Regions from separate parts of the Paenibacillus sp. FSL M7-1046 genome, predicted to be linked through region 1. Evidence: riboswitches for the same ligand, from Rfam matches in the RefSeq annotation. Region 1 holds a riboswitch; each other region holds the start of a gene.
What was found. Region 1 has a riboswitch for thiamine pyrophosphate ahead of NYE29_RS07855 (ABC transporter substrate-binding protein). Riboswitches for the same ligand answer to the same signal wherever they lie in the genome.
Positions count from the first base shown of each region.

Region 1 (5,452 bases):
CGAACAGCACAAGACTGAGCAGCACGATGATGGCAATGGCGACGAATACGCGGTCTGTGCGGTAAGCGGATTTTTGCAGCAGCATGTAGTAGCCGATGCCCTTGTCAGCGCCGATCCATTCCGCGACAACAGCGCCCATTACGGCATAGGTGGCCGAAATTTTAAGCCCCGAGAACAGGGCGGGCAGGGAGCCCGGAAGCTCCAGCTTGGTGAAGATCTGCCATTTGTTCGCGCCGGCCATCTTCATATAGTTTAGCATGGTCCGGTCGCTTTGCATCAGGCCGCCCATGGCGGCGACTGAAACCGGGAAGAAGCAGACAAGTGTAATCAGCACAATCTTCGGCAGCAGCCCGAAGCCGAACCAGATAATCAGCAGCGGCGCGAGCGCAATGGAGGGCACATTTTGACTGAGAATGAGCAGCGGGTAGAGTGCTCTCTTGAGCCAAGGCAGCAGATGCAGCAGCAGGGCGACAATAAGACCCACGCCTGTGCCGATGGGGAAGCCGATCAGGGTAAGGCGCAGCGTAGCCGCTGTATGTGCCCAAATGCCGGAAGCATTGCCCGAGGTTTCCCGGGCGATATCGCTTGGACTGGGAAGGATCCATGACTCGATATGGAACAGGGATACCGAAACTTGCCATAACCCCAGAAAAAAGACGACCGCCACAAGGGGCGGCCAAATCTGTTTCCAATACGATCTCACGGCCGGTATTTCTCCGTCAGCTTGTCCATGCTGATTCCATTCGGGTTATGGGCGATTTTGATCTGGGAGATGATGCTCGGACTGCCTGCTGCAATCAGGGCTTCATGCATCTGGCGCACAACCTCAAGCAGCTCGGTGATGTCGCCCTCCATCGTGGTCTCCAGCGGGTTCACCTGATGTTTTACACCTGATTTCTGAATCACTTCGATGGCTTTGTCCACGTAAGGAATCGAATCCTCGTTGTTCGGAGTTTTGGGAATTACCTGAATGCTTAGCAATGTATTGGCCACAATATATCAATCCTCTCAGTTTAAATGGGTAATCTGCGTACAGCGCGAAACGAACATTCAATCACTTCATCCTTAATCAGTTAGCTGGCAAAAACTCATTCGTAAATGTGCTTGGAACATCCAGCGGCTGATCGAGCAGCTTCAGGCCATACATCCAGTCGGCGTAATCCTGCCAGACCTCGCTCTTCTGCTCGCCCCAGCGGACGGCATCATCCTTGTATTTCGGGCTGAGCCATTTCTGGCTGGCCAGGACCAGCTTGGGATCCAGCTCGGGAACAGCTTTGGTTAGAATAGCTGCGGCTTCCTCCGGCTGATCAATGGCGTATTGATAACCTTTCGAGGTAGCCTTAAGGAAAGCCTTCACCAGCTCCGGATGTTCGGCAATTTCCTTCTCGCTAGTAGTCAGTACCGGTGTGTAGTAATCAAGCTGGGGTGCATAATCCTTGAGGTAGAGCATGTCGAGCGGTTCTCCGCGCAGCTCCGCTTCAATCCCGGTCCAGGCATAGAAGATCCAGGCAAAATCAATGTCGCGTTTCACGGCGGTGAAGAAGTCCGCTTCACCGATGTTCACCAGCTTCACCTTTTTCACATCTCCGCCTTCGGGGTCCATAATGGCTTTCATGGCCGCTTCTTCGGCAGGGGAACCCCAGCCGCCGTAGGTTTTGCCTTCGAAATCCTTCGGTGTCTTAATATTGCGGTCTTTCGGTGCAGCGAACCCGGAGGTATTATGCTGAATGATAGCGGCGATGGACACGAGCGGCACCTTCTGCAGGCGGGCCAGCGTCAGCGCCTCTTGGGCACTGATGCCAAAAGCGGCTTCGCCCGAGGTAACCATCGTGTCGGACCCGGCAGCGCCCGGCTGCACGATTTCAACATCCAGCCCTTCCTCTTCGTAATAGCCCAGCTCTTTTGCCGCATAAAGCCCGGTATGATTTGTATTCGGCGTCCAGTCCAGCGCGATCTTTACCTTGGTCAGCTCCTTCGGAGCGTCCGTTGCTGCCCCGGCAGTGGTTTCAGGAGCAGTGGTGCTGTTCCCGGCAGTCTCTGCCGCATTCCCGCCGGAGTTCCCGTTGCTATTGCCGCATCCGGCAATGGCAAAGACCAGCATGCAGGTGAGGCTGAGCTTTAATACTTTTGTGACTCCCATTTCTCTTCTTCTCTCCTTCCAGCAACCCTAGTCTTCCAAATTCTGAATAGTCCCATATAAAAAAGGCGCCCCGAGAATCGGGACACCAGTTACTTGCGCAAGGTTGTGCTTGGGCCATAAACGGCCGTAAGCGATTGACGATTCCTACGCTGGCATTATCCAGATCAGGTATAAGGGTCAGTATCTTGTGGGACACAATCTCAGCCGGCCAATTCCAGCACCCCTGGTACTATGAAGTTATAGGTATTGCTGTGTTCTTACGGTGTATTATAGACGCCCGCTCCATAGTTGTCCAGTAGCAACTCTGCTTAGCTATCAAGCTTCAGCGGCAGGCGCCACGGCCCTTTGAGCAGAAAATGCGGCTCAGAAAGCTTAAAACGCAGCTTATCCTCCCCGGGTTTTGCTTCTAAATGGAGGGTTTTCATCACGCCGTAGGTCTGGTCGGTATTCACCCAAGAGAATGAGCTGTTGTCCGCCTGCCCCGGATAGCGAATAAGGAAATACTTCAGCGTCCGCAGCTTTGCGGCATTGAAATTCACATTCACATCGACGCTGGCAGCCGTCTCGCCGGTACGTTCAATGCGGGTGAACTCTACCTGAAAGCCCGCGATTTCCGCGCGTGTGTGGAGCATTTTCTCCTGGCCGATATCAGGCAGCGGAATCTCTACTTCTGCAGATACGGCGTCACGATCTGAAACTTCAATATAAGGAATGAAGACCGTATAAGGCCAAGCGCCCGCCCCGGCAGTCTCATGAAACCGGAAGTCGGAAGGATAGGACATGGATTCAGGCTGCTCCAGTACCGCCTTTTCTCCTGCCGCGTTCTCTATATAGAGACCTGATCCAGGCACCAGCGGCTCCAGTCCGTAAGAATGGACAGTCAGCCCGGATTCTCCCGTCAGTGTGGGCAATAACTGGACACGGACAAGCCTGCCGCCAAGGTCCACCGGAAAAGCAGTAATCCGCACATCCTGCTGTATATCGCTTGCGCCGAGTTCCCCGAGCTCCTCAGCTGTCTTCGGAGCGGTGAGCTGTAACGGACCAACGGTTGTGCCGCCCAGATGCAGGGTTAGAAGATTATCCTGCTTCAGTTGCACCGCTTGAGTTGAACTGTAGCTGCCGTACCACTCACTCTCCGAGGACGAACGCATGTAAGAGGTGAAAGTATAGCGGTTGCCGCCGATATCTGCCTCAAATTCGCTGACTTCAGGGACTTTCCGGCCGCGAAGCGTAATGCTCACGCCAAGCTCTTGCAGGAGAACGGCATCCACGGTCAGACTTCCGTCCCCCACAGCAATGTCATAGGGTTTGCTCAGTACATAGATCCGGTCACCGGGGCTGTTCTCCACAACGGTGCCGAAGCCAGGAAGGAAACTCAGCGCCTTTCTTAACCCGGCCTGTACCTCAGGAGAGAAAGCGAGCATACCGGCAGCGATGAGTATTACTGCCGCTGCGGCCGCGAAGATATTCCGCCTCTGGGATCTCCGGGCGAAGGAACGGAAGGCGTGGACAGCGGCTTCGGGCTCCAGACGGGCAAGTGTACGTGCTTTGACGCGGGCGAGCGAAGCTGCCTCCTCTTCGTCTGCGGGGCGCGGACCTTGGTCAACCTCCGGCAGAACACCTAAGGCAAGCTCTGCATCGCTGAAGCTCATAGAATCAATCATCCCGAACAGGCGCTGTTCCTCAATTTTCATGTCTTTGGCCATGTTGCGCCTCCTTTCCCTGACTCTCAGACAGGCCTAGCTTCTGCTTGAGCAGCGTCCGGCAACGGTATAAGCGGCTTTCGACTGCCTTTTTACTGAGACTGAAAGTTTGCGCTAGCTGATCAAGGCTCTCATAAAGAAAATATCTGCGCAGAAACAGGCTGCGGTCCGGTTCGCCCATCTGCTGCATGCAGCCGAACAATTCACTGGCCGTCTCGCGGGAAAGAACTTCCTGTTCGGCGGAAATCTCGTTCCGTGCAGCTCTGGAGGCATCTGCTTCTCCGGTTCCGCCCCGGCGCAGCAGCTTGCGCCTCAGATCCAGCGCTTTGTATTTGGCCAGCAGGAACAGCCAGGTGCGGAAGGAGGCGCGCTCGGGCTCATAACGGCTGATTCCGGTCCATGCCGCCATAAACACATCGCTCACACATTCCTCAACATCCTCCGCGCTTCCGGTGCCGGACAGAATACGCCGGACCAGTCTTTGCACATCGGGGCCAAAGAAATCAATCGCTTCTGCGAGTGCTTTTTTATCTTTGTTTATGAACCGCCCGGCCCATGCCAGGCTGTCATTAGGATTGAACGTCATAGGCAACCTCCGGCGTATATACTATTCATTACTACGTCGTCCGGAGAGCAAATCACTCATGATTGTTTCCGACAGCTTATCAATCCTTGGAATAAAATCTTTTTCTGCGGCGGCTGCGGATTCCGTTCCACAGCTCTTTCAGCGTCAGGAGGATGCTGACGAGGATACCGGTGAAGGTGAGCAGCAGTGCCAAATATTCAAAAGGAGAGTATTCCAGTATTTTGCTCCATTCAATGCGTCCCTTCAAATCTTCAATGACCTGGTTCATCCCGTAGATGCCGCTCACCACTGTGAAGACGGTCAGAATCATCAGCAGCGTATCCCGGCGTTTGGCCTGGAATTTCTCCTGGTACTGGAACAGGTCGTTCAGGGTCATTTTGACTTCATCAAAGAGGGCGTCATTGCCGTATACTTTGCGCAGCTGGATGAAGATCTCCCGGCCCTGCGACTGTGAAATCAGCTCCAGAAAATAAAACTTGGCCGAAAACTTGTTAATCAGGAAGATCAGATTCTCAATTTCATCATAATCGTGGTTGATACGCAGCCGGGAGTGAAGATTGGAAAGCTTCAACAGGACGATTTTGTGGAAAATACTAAGGAGCAGCCCGTAGTAATACTGCCCGTACATCTGATTGACCAGTGGGGTGGCTACCTCCTGTTCGGCCCGGCTCAGGCAGCAGAAGGTCTGCTCGTTGGTCATATAGTAGGTATCCGGCCCCCAGCGGTTGTACGAATGTGCCTGGCAGTACTCCTCGATGTACTCGGGATCGCTGGCGCTGATATAGGGTTTTCCGTCCAGATTCAGCCCATCCAGCTGGGAGGCGCGGTAACGCAGCTCCACACTGATTTCGTCTGCGTCCTCCTGCCGGTTGAAGCCATAAAAGGCTTGGACCAGCATTCGTTCATCAACGAAGAAGGGAAGCGTCTCGAAGTAGGCTCCGTCAATTTCCGATTGGTCCATAAACGGCTGCAGGCCATCGGCCAGATTCCTGAACACAAAATCCTCCACCTGATCGAAGGTTT
Region 1 is NZ_JBBOXB010000001.1:1,830,060-1,835,511, reverse strand. Features, by position in the region: gene NYE29_RS07865 (ABC transporter permease) at 1-703, opposite strand, end outside; gene NYE29_RS07860 (thiamine-binding protein) at 700-993, opposite strand; gene NYE29_RS07855 (ABC transporter substrate-binding protein) at 1,070-2,140, opposite strand; TPP riboswitch at 2,265-2,375, opposite strand; gene NYE29_RS07850 (hypothetical protein) at 2,449-3,846, opposite strand; gene NYE29_RS07845 (sigma-70 family RNA polymerase sigma factor) at 3,824-4,429, opposite strand; gene NYE29_RS07840 (hypothetical protein) at 4,509-5,452, opposite strand, start outside.

Region 2 (5,452 bases), 5.7 Mb from region 1:
GGCTGTCAAGAAAGTGATTGAATTCCTGCAGAAGGAAATGGGTGTGAACAAAATCCGCTTCCCGGAAACCTCCGGTATCGGCATCAAGCCAGTGTCTTCCGAAGGCTCGAAGCGCCTCGTGCGCGCTGCAGTTGAATATGCGATCAAGCATGGACGGAAGAGCGTAACGCTTGTGCATAAGGGCAATATCATGAAATTTACCGAAGGTGCGTTTAAGAACTGGGGTTACGAAGTGGCTGAGCAGGAGTTCGGCGACCAAGTATTTACCTGGAACCAATATGATGTCATCAAGGAACGTGATGGTGAAGCTGCGGCCAACGCTGCCCAGAAGGAAGCGGAAGCTGCCGGCAAAATCATCATCAAGGATGCAATTGCCGACATCGCTCTGCAGCAGGTATTGACCCGTCCGACCGATTTCGACGTGATTGCTACGCTGAACTTGAACGGCGACTACTTGTCCGACGCGCTTGCTGCTCAAATCGGCGGCATCGGCATCGCTCCGGGAGCGAACATCAACTATTTAACAGGGCATGCTATCTTTGAAGCAACACATGGTACGGCTCCGAAATATGCCGATAAGGACGTTGTGAACCCGGGTTCGGTCATTCTTTCCGGAGTAATGCTGCTGGAGCATTTGGGCTGGCAGGAAGCGGCTGACCTTATCTACAAAGGAATGAGCACCGCGATCAACAACAAAACGGTGACTTATGATTTTGCCCGTCAAATGGAAGGCGCAACAGAGCTGAAATGCTCTGCGTTTGCCGACGAAATTATCAATAATCTGTAGCCTGTAGGAGGATATCCCTTGGCCATCAAACGTTATAAAATTACAGTCGTGGGTGCCGGCTTCACCGGCGCTACCACGGCGCTTATGCTTGCCCAGAAGGAACTCGGCAACGTGGTGCTGCTGGATATTCCGCAGCTCGAGAACCCGACCAAAGGCAAGGCGCTTGACATGCTGGAAGCCGGCCCTGTGCAGAAGTTCGACAGCCAGATTACGGGAACCTCAAGCTATGAGGATGCTGCGGATTCGGATATCGTGATTATTACGGCAGGCATCGCCCGCAAGCCGGGCATGAGCCGCGATGATCTGGTGAATACCAATGCAGGAATTGTGAAATCGGTCTGCGAAAATGTGAAACGTGTCGCTCCGGAATCAATCGTAATTATATTGAGCAATCCGGTAGATGCGATGACTTATGTGGCTTACAATGCACTGGGCTTCCCCAAAAACCGGGTAATCGGACAATCCGGCGTGCTGGATACGGCCCGCTACTGTACTTTTATCGCCCAAGAGCTTAACGTTTCGGTTGAAGATGTACGCGGCTTTGTGCTGGGTGGACATGGCGATGATATGGTACCGCTCGTACGCTACTCCAGCGTTGGCGGCATTCCGATTGATACGCTGATTTCCGCAGAGCGTATTGCCGAGATTGTACAGCGTACACGAGTCGGCGGCGGCGAGATTGTCAGCCTGCTCGGCAACGGCAGCGCTTATTATGCGCCAGCGGCTTCCTTGGTCCAGATGACAGAAGCGATCCTGAAGGACAAGAAGCGGATTATTCCGGTAATCGCTCTGCTTGAAGGTGAATACGGCTATGATGGGCTGTTCATGGGCATTCCGGCGCTGCTGGGTGCGGACGGTATTGAGAAGGTATATGAACTGGAGCTTACGGCAGAGGAGAAAGCGGCTTTGGATAAGTCGGCAGATTCGGTACGTGCCGTTACTTCAGTAGTTACGATTTGAGCATTAGCCTGCGGGAGCCCCCATTTTAGAAATTAAAATGGGGGTTTTCTTTTCTTCTATTTGTTGGTTATGTATAATTGAAGTGTAACTAAAATCACTGAAAACAATAGAGGAGGTATGTTATGGGTCACTTTTTGTTTTTTCTACATATGATCGGTACATTGGCGCTGGGCTTTTATCTGGTGCTGCCGTTTGTTCTCGGGCGTGTCCAGAAGCTGAGCGTCCCTGCGAGAGAAGGAACGCTTAGTGCAATCGGCGGCTTCAACCGCTTCGCCCAGTACGGTCTCGTCATCCAACTGCTGACTGGCGGCTATATGATGACAAAGGGTGAATATTCGGTGCCGTGGATGATCGTGGTGGTTGTCCTGCTGCTTGCGATGTTTGCACTCGGCGGCATCATCAGCAAACCATTGCGTCTTGCCGCAGCCGGCATGCGCGAGAACCGTGACGTATCCGCAGAGACTGGCAAAATCCGTACCTTAAGCCTGCTGCTCATGGTGGCGCTGGTGCTAATGGTGTTTTTTATGGTGTACAACAGCATTATTTAAGACTCTCCTTCATAGAAAGACTACAGAAAGCCCGCCTCCGGAATGGCAAGGAGAGCGGGTTTTTGGGTGCAGACATTACTTCGGGACAAGTCTATCGGGTACCACCCCGCCATGCCGCTGTCACAGATTGTAGCAGACAACGCTTTACAGCAGTTCGTTCAGGGAGAAAACATGGCTTTTCTCAAATTCAGCGAGGATTCCCGCCGGAAGCAGGCGTTGAAGCTCGAGCCGGTTGCACCATTTATAATCCGAATGCTCTTCGGACAGCTGTACTGCATGGTCAGTGCTCCGGCACAAATAGGTGATAATGACAAGCTGCCTTGCCGGATCGGTTAGAAACGAGGTTGCATACAGCAGATTGCCGACAGTAACCGCAAGTCCGGTCTCCTCGTAAATCTCCCTTTCCAGAGCCGCCTCCAGGTCTTCTCCGAATTCTATTTTCCCGCCCGCACATTCCCAGGTGCCCGCTCCGACAGAATCTCTTGCCGCACGCCGAACAAGCAGAATCCGGCCTCCATGTACAATAACTCCTTTGACAGCAACGATGATGCTGCGAGTGTGTTTGACCATATTGCGTGCTCTCCCCTCTGCGCAGAGTCTGCATAAATCCGCAACTCCATTTGCTGGATTAGTGCTTTCTCTCTAAAGTATATCGCCTTCCACGGCAAAAACGACTGACATTTTAGTTTGACCGCACCCAAGGTGTGGTAAGTAACATAACGTAAAGCAAATGAAGAGATGATCTGCAGGTGCATAAACCAGGCACCCTGAGCCAACCCTAAAACGATGAGTAACCAACAGGTACACAGCGAAAGGAGAATGGATCATGCCAGACAACACGCAAACCAAAAAAACACTACCTCCGCAGGTGCAGGACCGCCAGCCCGGAATTGAAAGTGAAATGAATCCGCTGCCGGAGTTCGAGACTTCAGCCTATAAGGCGGCGGGCAAGCTGCTGGGCAAGGCGGCTCTGATTACAGGAGGAGACAGCGGTATTGGCCGGGCGGTTGCCGTTCATTTTGCCAAGGAGGGTGCGGATGTCGTTATTTCCTACCTCAATGAGCATTCCGATGCCGAAGAGACTAAACGCCAGGTGGAGCAAGAGGGGCGGAAGTGCATTCTGATTGCCGGCGATATTGGCGTGGAGGCGTTCTGCCAGGATCTGATCAATAAGACGGTGGAAGGACTCGGCAAGCTGGACATCCTGATTAATAATGCGGCCGAGCAGCATCCGCAGGAGAAGATTGAGGATATTACCTCCGAGCAGCTGGAGCGGACGTTCCGCACGAATATTTTTTCGATGTTCTATTTGACCAAGGCAGCCATGCCTCACCTGAAAAAAGGGTCCACGATCATCAACACGACTTCGATCACAGCCTACCGGGGCAGCCCGCAGCTGCTGGACTATTCGTCCACCAAAGGGGCGATTCTCAGCTTTACCCGTTCGCTGTCGATGAACCTGGCGGACAAAGGCATCCGGGTAAATGCCGTAGCGCCGGGACCGATTTGGACACCGCTTATTCCGTCGACCTTTGACGCGAAGAAAGTCAGTGAATTCGGCGGCACGCAGCCAATGAAACGCCCGGGACAACCGGAGGAGCTGGCTCCGGCTTATGTGTATCTGGCTTCCGACGATTCATCTTATGTAAGCGGACAGGTAATGCATGTGAACGGCGGCGAGGTCGTAAACGGCTAAATGCGGCTGCTGATTCCATTGCTATGAATAATTTGAGTCTGGAGCGGAACCTTGGGTTTCGCTCTTTTTGATGCAGGCCTCTTTTAAAGGATGGCTCTTCAAGGAATAATATGTTAGTATATGAAACGTTAAGCGTAATTGAATATGAATTTGTCACTAGGGGTGCCGCAAGGCTGAGACGAACATACCCGTTCGGACCCTTTGAACCTGATCTGGTTTATACCAGCGTAGGGAAGTGGAGAACGAATAACTGCAGCGGGGCTGAATGGCCCGGTATTCCTGTATATATTCCAGACTGCCTCCTTTACGGGGGGCGGTCTTTTTTGTGTTTGCCGGTAATGCAAAAGAAAAGGAGAAGGTGAACGTGTTGAAAGAGATACATTTGATCTCGGATGGAAAGCAGAATCCGGCGCAGTTTGTTCAGCTGGCTGCTGCTGTGCAATTCATAGTGGATTATATCCATCTCCGGGAAAAGGCAATGTCTGCACGGGAGCTCATGGCTCTGACGGAGCAGCTGATTATAGCGGGGGTTCCGCCTGCCAAGCTGATGATCAACGACCGGATAGACGTTGCTCTGGCCGCAGGGGCGGGCGGGGTCCAGTTGGCTTGGCACAGCCTGCCGCCTGCCGCAGCGCGCAGCGTAGCACCGGGGCTGCGATTGGGAAGGTCGGTGCATGCCCCGGAGGAGGCGGCTGAATCCGGCCGGCAGGAAGCGGACTTTTGCCTGTTCGGGCATGTGTTTCCCTCGGCCTGCAAGCCGGGGCAGCGGGAGCGCGGATTGCAGCAGTTGGCTGAGGCTGTCCGCTGCAGCAGCATTCCGCTGATCGCCATAGGCGGAATTGAGCCGGGCAATGCCGGAAAGGTTCTGGCGACCGGGGCTGCCGGAATTGCCGTAATGTCCGGAATATGCAGTGCGGGAGATCCTGTGGCCGCCGCTACAGCCTACAGATCAGCAGTTCAGGCCGTACCCTAAGCTTGAAGCCATTTAATAATGCTCCTGCACCAGTTAAAGGAGGTGAGCAAGCATGAATTTGATCGTGAATGGAAAAGGCGGGACCTATGAAGAGAGCTGCCGGACTGTAGCTGATCTGCTAAGCCGGTCCGGGTGGACCGGGAGACTGGTTATCGTGGAACTGAATGGTGAGATTGTCGGCAAGGACGTTTATGGAGATACGCTGCTGAGCGAAGGTGACCGCGTAGAGCTGGTCCACTTTGTCGGCGGGGGCTAAAGTGCCAGTGCGTGTTGCCGGATGCAAGAAGTAAGAGGCAAATGGTATGAGGTAAGTGGTAAGTGGTAAGTGGTAGGAAGCAAGAGGCAAGACGTAAGACGTAAGACATAACAGGTAAGATAAAAACTCGGCGTATCAGCAACAGAAGCTCCGCATTTTAGCGGGCCACTATCTCAGGAGGCGATTTTATGCAAGATTCTTTCGTTATCGGCGGAATCCCTTTATCCAGCAG
Region 2 is NZ_JBBOXB010000001.1:7,516,539-7,521,990, reverse strand. Features, by position in the region: gene icd (NADP-dependent isocitrate dehydrogenase) at 1-787, shown strand, start outside; gene mdh (malate dehydrogenase) at 806-1,747, shown strand; gene NYE29_RS33825 (hypothetical protein) at 1,870-2,295, shown strand; gene NYE29_RS33820 (NUDIX hydrolase) at 2,440-2,865, opposite strand; gene NYE29_RS33815 (SDR family oxidoreductase) at 3,122-3,991, shown strand; TPP riboswitch at 4,140-4,242, shown strand; gene NYE29_RS33810 (thiamine phosphate synthase) at 4,356-4,964, shown strand; gene thiS (sulfur carrier protein ThiS) at 5,017-5,220, shown strand; gene NYE29_RS33800 (thiazole synthase) at 5,409-5,452, shown strand, end outside.
Region 2: it holds a riboswitch for thiamine pyrophosphate, as region 1 does, so the genes downstream of both, NYE29_RS33810 (thiamine phosphate synthase) here and NYE29_RS07855 (ABC transporter substrate-binding protein) in region 1, are expected to answer to the same signal.

Region 3 (5,452 bases), 4.8 Mb from region 1:
TAACCCCCGCTGCTTAGCTTCCTCCTTGCTGCGTTTCTGTACAGTAACCTGCCCCTCCATTACATTGCCAAGCGCAGTCATATGCGGAAACAGGTTGTAGGACTGAAAGACCATCCCTGTTTTTTGGCGTAGGGCCATCAGTGTCTTATGCGGAATTTTCCTGTTTTGCGTAAATTCAAGGTTTAATTCCCCCAGCGACAGGCTGCCCTGATCCGGTATTTCCAGCAGATTAAAGCAGCGAAGCAGCGTTGTTTTGCCGGAGCCGGAGGGCCCGATAATCACCAGAACCTTGCCATGCTCCATGCTGAGGTCGATACCTTTTAACACCTGTAGCGAACCGAAGGATTTATGCAGGCCGCGAATTTCAATCAAGTGCTTTCCTCCTTATCTCGCCGAATAACGGTCAAACCGCTGTTCCAGGACATTTTGCAGCGCGGACAGTACGGAGCAGAACAGCAGGTAGAATAATGCAGCCTCACTATAGAGCAGCAGCGGTTCGTAGGTGGTCGCCGTGATCTGCTGCGCTGTTTTGAACATCTCAACGTACGTAATGCTTGCCGCCAGGGAGGTGTCCTTTACGAGACTGATAAAAGAGTTCGACAAGGGCGGAACCGATACACGCGCCGCCTGAGGCAGAATAATCCGCCGCAGTGCCTGCCCCCGGCTCATTCCGACGGAAAAGGCAGCTTCCCATTGGCCTTTATGTATGGACAGGATGGCTGCCCGGACAATTTCCGAAGAATAGGCTCCAACACTGAGTGTAAAACCGATTACAGCGGCAATAAAAGGATCCAGCACAATCCCTGCCGCCGGAAGTCCATAAAAGATAATAAAGAGCTGCACCAGCAGCGGTGTCCCGCGGATTACCCAGACGTAGAACCGGGCGATCAGCTTCGGGATTCTCCATGAGGAGAGACGGAACAGCGCGGCAAGAACAGCCAGCAGCAATCCAAGCGCAAAGGAAACAAGCGCCAGCGGAAGGGTATAAGCCACCCCCGCTTTAAACAGGGGTAGCAGTGAATCCATGAAAATCCCAATTTTCCGGTCATCCATCGTTCAGACATCCTTTTTGGACACTCGGCTGCATCTTCGCGCCAGCTCCATTTGTTATTTGGACACATCCGCCCCAAAGTATTTCTCCGATATTTTCAGATAGGTTCCATCGCTCTTCATTTCAGCCAGTGCATCGCTGACGGCATTAACCAGCTCTTCGTTTCCTTTGAGGAAAACTGCCGCACTTTTCGATCCCTCAGCCGTTTCATCCACCTGTTTGATCTTTGCATCTGGTTTTTGCTTCTTTAAGTCGAGATAGGACAAGCCGTCATTTACGGTCGCATCAATCCGGCCCGAGGTCAGCAGGTCTATGGCCTGGTTGAAGCCATCCACAGCGACGATCTCTGCACCGTTCTCCCGGGCGATATCGGACAGGTTGCTGGTCAGCGATTGACCTGCCTTCTTGCCTTTAAGATCCGCGAAGGCTGTAATATTCTGGTTATCCTCGCGCACGATCAGCACGCCCTTGGAGACGATATACGGCTCAGAGAAATCATATTTCACCTTGCGTTCATCCGTGATCGAAACCTCGTTGAATATCGTATCGAAACGTTCTGCATCCATGCCGGCAAACAGGCCATCCCATTGGGTTTCTATAAATTCGGGTTCCACCCCCAGCCGTTTCGTAATCTCCTTCGCAATCTCCACATCAAAACCGGTAAGCTTGCCCTCTGCATCATGAAAAGTAAACGGAGCATATGTCCCCTCCGTACCAATACGCAGCTTGCCACTCGCTTTAACAGCTTCCAGTGAGTTCTGCCCGGCCGGAGCCGCCGCTCCTTCTGTGGGCGCGGCAGTAGCCGCAGGCGCTGTATTGTTATTATTGCCGCATGCCCCTGCCGGCAGCAGAGTTAGCAGCAGCAGGATAGTCAGACTAAGCTTCTTCATCACATGAACCCCTTTCAAAATCCCTCTATTTTTCACTGCATGGACACTTGCTTATCTTGCCCAAAAGCACCGCTGCTTCATCAAGTTTTTTGCATCTTCAGTCAGACCTCTACTTATGCCAGCCGAAACGGTACGGCTCCAGCAAAGAGGCGATTTCCGCCGGTATGATCACGCTGTTCATAACCGGACTGCAGCAATGTGAGCGACTGCTTCTCTTTACAAACTGCCGGGATATGGTATATTAATTAGCAATTGCAAATTCAATATTGACCTGTTATTTCACTAGGGGAGTCGGCCGACTGAGACGGAGCTTTAAGCTCCGGACCCTTGGAACCTGATCTGGATCATACCAGCGGAGGGAAGTGGAGCAGAATTGTTCAGCGGAGCCGCACTAAGCTAACTGACTGTGACGTTCAGACCCATTTATTTCCTCCGGAAATGAATGGGTCTTTCTTGTGTTTGCTGTTGCCGCCGATCCGGCAAGTATCGTCATACAAACTACACCCGCAGGAGGTTTCCATATTCCAATATGCTCACTATAACCAACCTGACTTATTCGTTTGCAGCGACTAGAAATCCGGTATTCTCCGGTCTTTCAATGACCGTCCGCCAAGGCGAATTCATTTCCGTTGTTGGAGCCAGCGGCTGCGGGAAAAGCACACTGTTCAAAATTATTGCCGGCCTGCTCGAGCCGTCCGGCGGTGAAATAACCGTACATGGACGCTGCTCTCCTTCGACATGCTCGCGGCTTGGACAGATCGCTTATATGCCGCAGCAGGACCTGCTGCTGCCTTGGAGGACCGTGCTGGACAATTGCCTGCTTCCCTGGGAGCTTAAGCAGGACTCTAGCCGGCACGAGGCACTCGCCCGGATCCGCGGAATGCTGGACGGCTTTGGTCTTTCCGGCAAGGAAAATGCTTATCCGCAGGAGCTGTCCGGCGGGATGCGCCAGCGGGTCGCCCTGCTGCGCACACTAGCTGCAGGCAACGAACTGCTGCTGCTTGACGAGCCGTTTGGAGCGCTGGACGCGATCACCAAACGGGAGATGCACCGCTGGCTGCTGGAGCTGTGGGGCGGGCTGGATAAATCCGTTCTGTTCATCACTCATGATCTTGAAGAAGCGCTGCTGCTCAGCGACCGGATTTATTTGATGACCGGCGGCTCTGGCGGCGGGCTGCAGGAGCTAATCGTCACTTTGCCGAGACCCAGACATTACAAAATGAATTATGAACCGCAGTTTGTTGCCCTGCGGGAGGATTTGGAGAGTAGATTGCATGAGAGCTCTATGGTATAAGAAACAGCTGCGGACTTATGGCCCCTTTCTACTGCTTGTGGTGCTGCTTATTGCGGCATGGGAGATCACAGCACAGCTGAACATGATCCCTTCATTTATTCTCCCGGCGCCAAGTGCAATTTGGACAGCGCTGATTGAAAAGCGGGGACTGCTGTTCGGAGAGCATTTGCCCGCCACGTTGCAGGAGTCACTGATCGGGTTTGCCCTCTCGGTTGTTTGCGGAACACTGCTGGGTACCGGCATGCATATGTTCGCTCCGCTCGCCAAAGCACTTTATCCCATGCTGATTATCAGCCAGACCATTCCGCTGATCGCGCTCTCACCTATTTTTATTATGTGGTTCGGCTATACCCTGTGGGGCAAGGTTGCTGTCGTCTTTCTGACTGCCTTTTTCCCGGTTGTGGTAGCCGTCTATGACGGCCTGCGGCATAGCGGCAGCCTGTACAGAGACCTGCTCCTGACGCTTGGGGCAAACCGTTGGCAGATATTGCGTAAGACGCAGATTCCGCTGGCGCTGCCCTCCTTTTTCTCCGGACTTAAGCTGTCCATCGTCTACTGTGTGATCGGAGCGACGATCGGGGAATGGCTGGGCGGCAGCCGGGGGCTTGGTTATTTCAGCCGCCGGATGGCCGGCAATCTGCAAAGTGCAGAAATGTTCGCCGCCGTATTGCTGCTGTCCGTTTTGGGTGTAGCCTTGTTTCTCAGTATCGCTGTGCTCGAAAAACTCATTTTGCAGAAAAGAGGATTTTACCGATGACCCATCCTGAGCTATATCGCAATCATTCCACACATAAGAAAACACACCGCCTTATTCCATACTTATTGTTGTTATGCCTGCTTACCCTCTTAAGCGGCTGCGCCAGCGCAAAAGACCCGGATACCTCCGCCGCTTCTTCAGAGAATTCCAGCGGCAATCCGCACAAGCTGACTATAATGCTCGACTGGTATCCGAACGCAGTTCATTCCTTCCTGTATGCTGCTCAGCAGAATGGCTATTTTGCCGAAGAAGGGCTGGAGGTGGACATTCAAATGCCGGCGGACAGCAATGATGCTTTGAAGCTTGTAGCCGCAGGCAAAGCTGATCTGGCTCTCAGCTACCAACCACAGGTACTAATGGCGCGCAGTGAAGGAATACCTGTAAAATCTGTCGCAGCGCTCGTAAGGCATCCGCTCAATCATCTTCTGGTCCCCGCAGAGAGCGCGATAACCGGCCCGAAAAAACTCACAGGCAAAAATGCCGGATACTCCTCCATTCCCCTGTATGAAGCGATGCTCCGGACAATGGTCAAATACGACGGAGGCGATCCGGCTTCACTGAACCTGATTGATGTTGGATTCGATCTTATTCCTGCCCTTTCTACCGGACGCACAGACGGCATTATCGGCGGATTTATAAATCATGAGGCATTGATATTGGAAAAAGAAGGCCACCCCGTCACTTCATTCGATCCGACGGACTACGGAGTGCCGGACTATTATGAGCTTGTACTTGTTGCCAGTGAACAGGGCTTGTTGGATTCGGAGGATGACTACCGGAAGTTCATGAATGCGGCACGCAAAGGACAGCAATTCGTACAGGAGCAGCCTCAGCAGGCACTTGAAATATTGTTTGCACACGAAGACGCTACCGCCCCGCTCGACCAAGCAATCGAGACAAAAAGTCTGGAAATCCTTCTGCCGCTGATGGATGCAGGAAAACTGCCTTTTGGACAGCAGGAGGAGAAATCCTGGGAGAACGTGCACACGTGGCTGTCCGAGAACGGACTGTTGAGCGGAGAATCGGACAGTAAGGAAGCTTTTGTTAATCTGTAGGAGCTAAGTTCTAAGGGCCGAAGTTTAGAGATTCATGTATGGGGACTGGACTTATGTATGGGACTTGTATCGTGGACCATTCTTTATGGGACTAATCCAGTGTTAGCGGGACCATTATTTTTGTGCATTATTTTCACTCAAAAGCTTACGCAACAGCGTTATCTGGATACTGTGAATGCGGTTCTATTAGATGTATGTAGGCTGAATCTAGAATTAGCAGTGTTAGGTTAATTTCTAAAGGGCATTTTTTGGATGAGTGTATTTTGTGCAGCAGATTGCTCATTTCTCTGCGGTGATCCGCATTCTGCTGTATTTCATGCAGTAGATTTCTGCATTTCCGAGCAAAAGCCCCTTTTCTGCTAGATTCTGCTGTATAGAGTGCAATAGAAGCTGTTTTGCGGCTGA
Region 3 is NZ_JBBOXB010000001.1:6,670,803-6,676,254, forward strand. Features, by position in the region: gene NYE29_RS29835 (amino acid ABC transporter ATP-binding protein) at 1-372, opposite strand, end outside; gene NYE29_RS29840 (amino acid ABC transporter permease) at 385-1,053, opposite strand; gene NYE29_RS29845 (amino acid ABC transporter substrate-binding protein) at 1,108-1,941, opposite strand; TPP riboswitch at 2,216-2,319, shown strand; gene NYE29_RS29850 (ABC transporter ATP-binding protein) at 2,471-3,235, shown strand; gene NYE29_RS29855 (ABC transporter permease) at 3,216-3,992, shown strand; gene NYE29_RS29860 (ABC transporter substrate-binding protein) at 3,989-5,047, shown strand.
Region 3: it holds a riboswitch for thiamine pyrophosphate, as region 1 does, so the genes downstream of both, NYE29_RS29850 (ABC transporter ATP-binding protein) here and NYE29_RS07855 (ABC transporter substrate-binding protein) in region 1, are expected to answer to the same signal.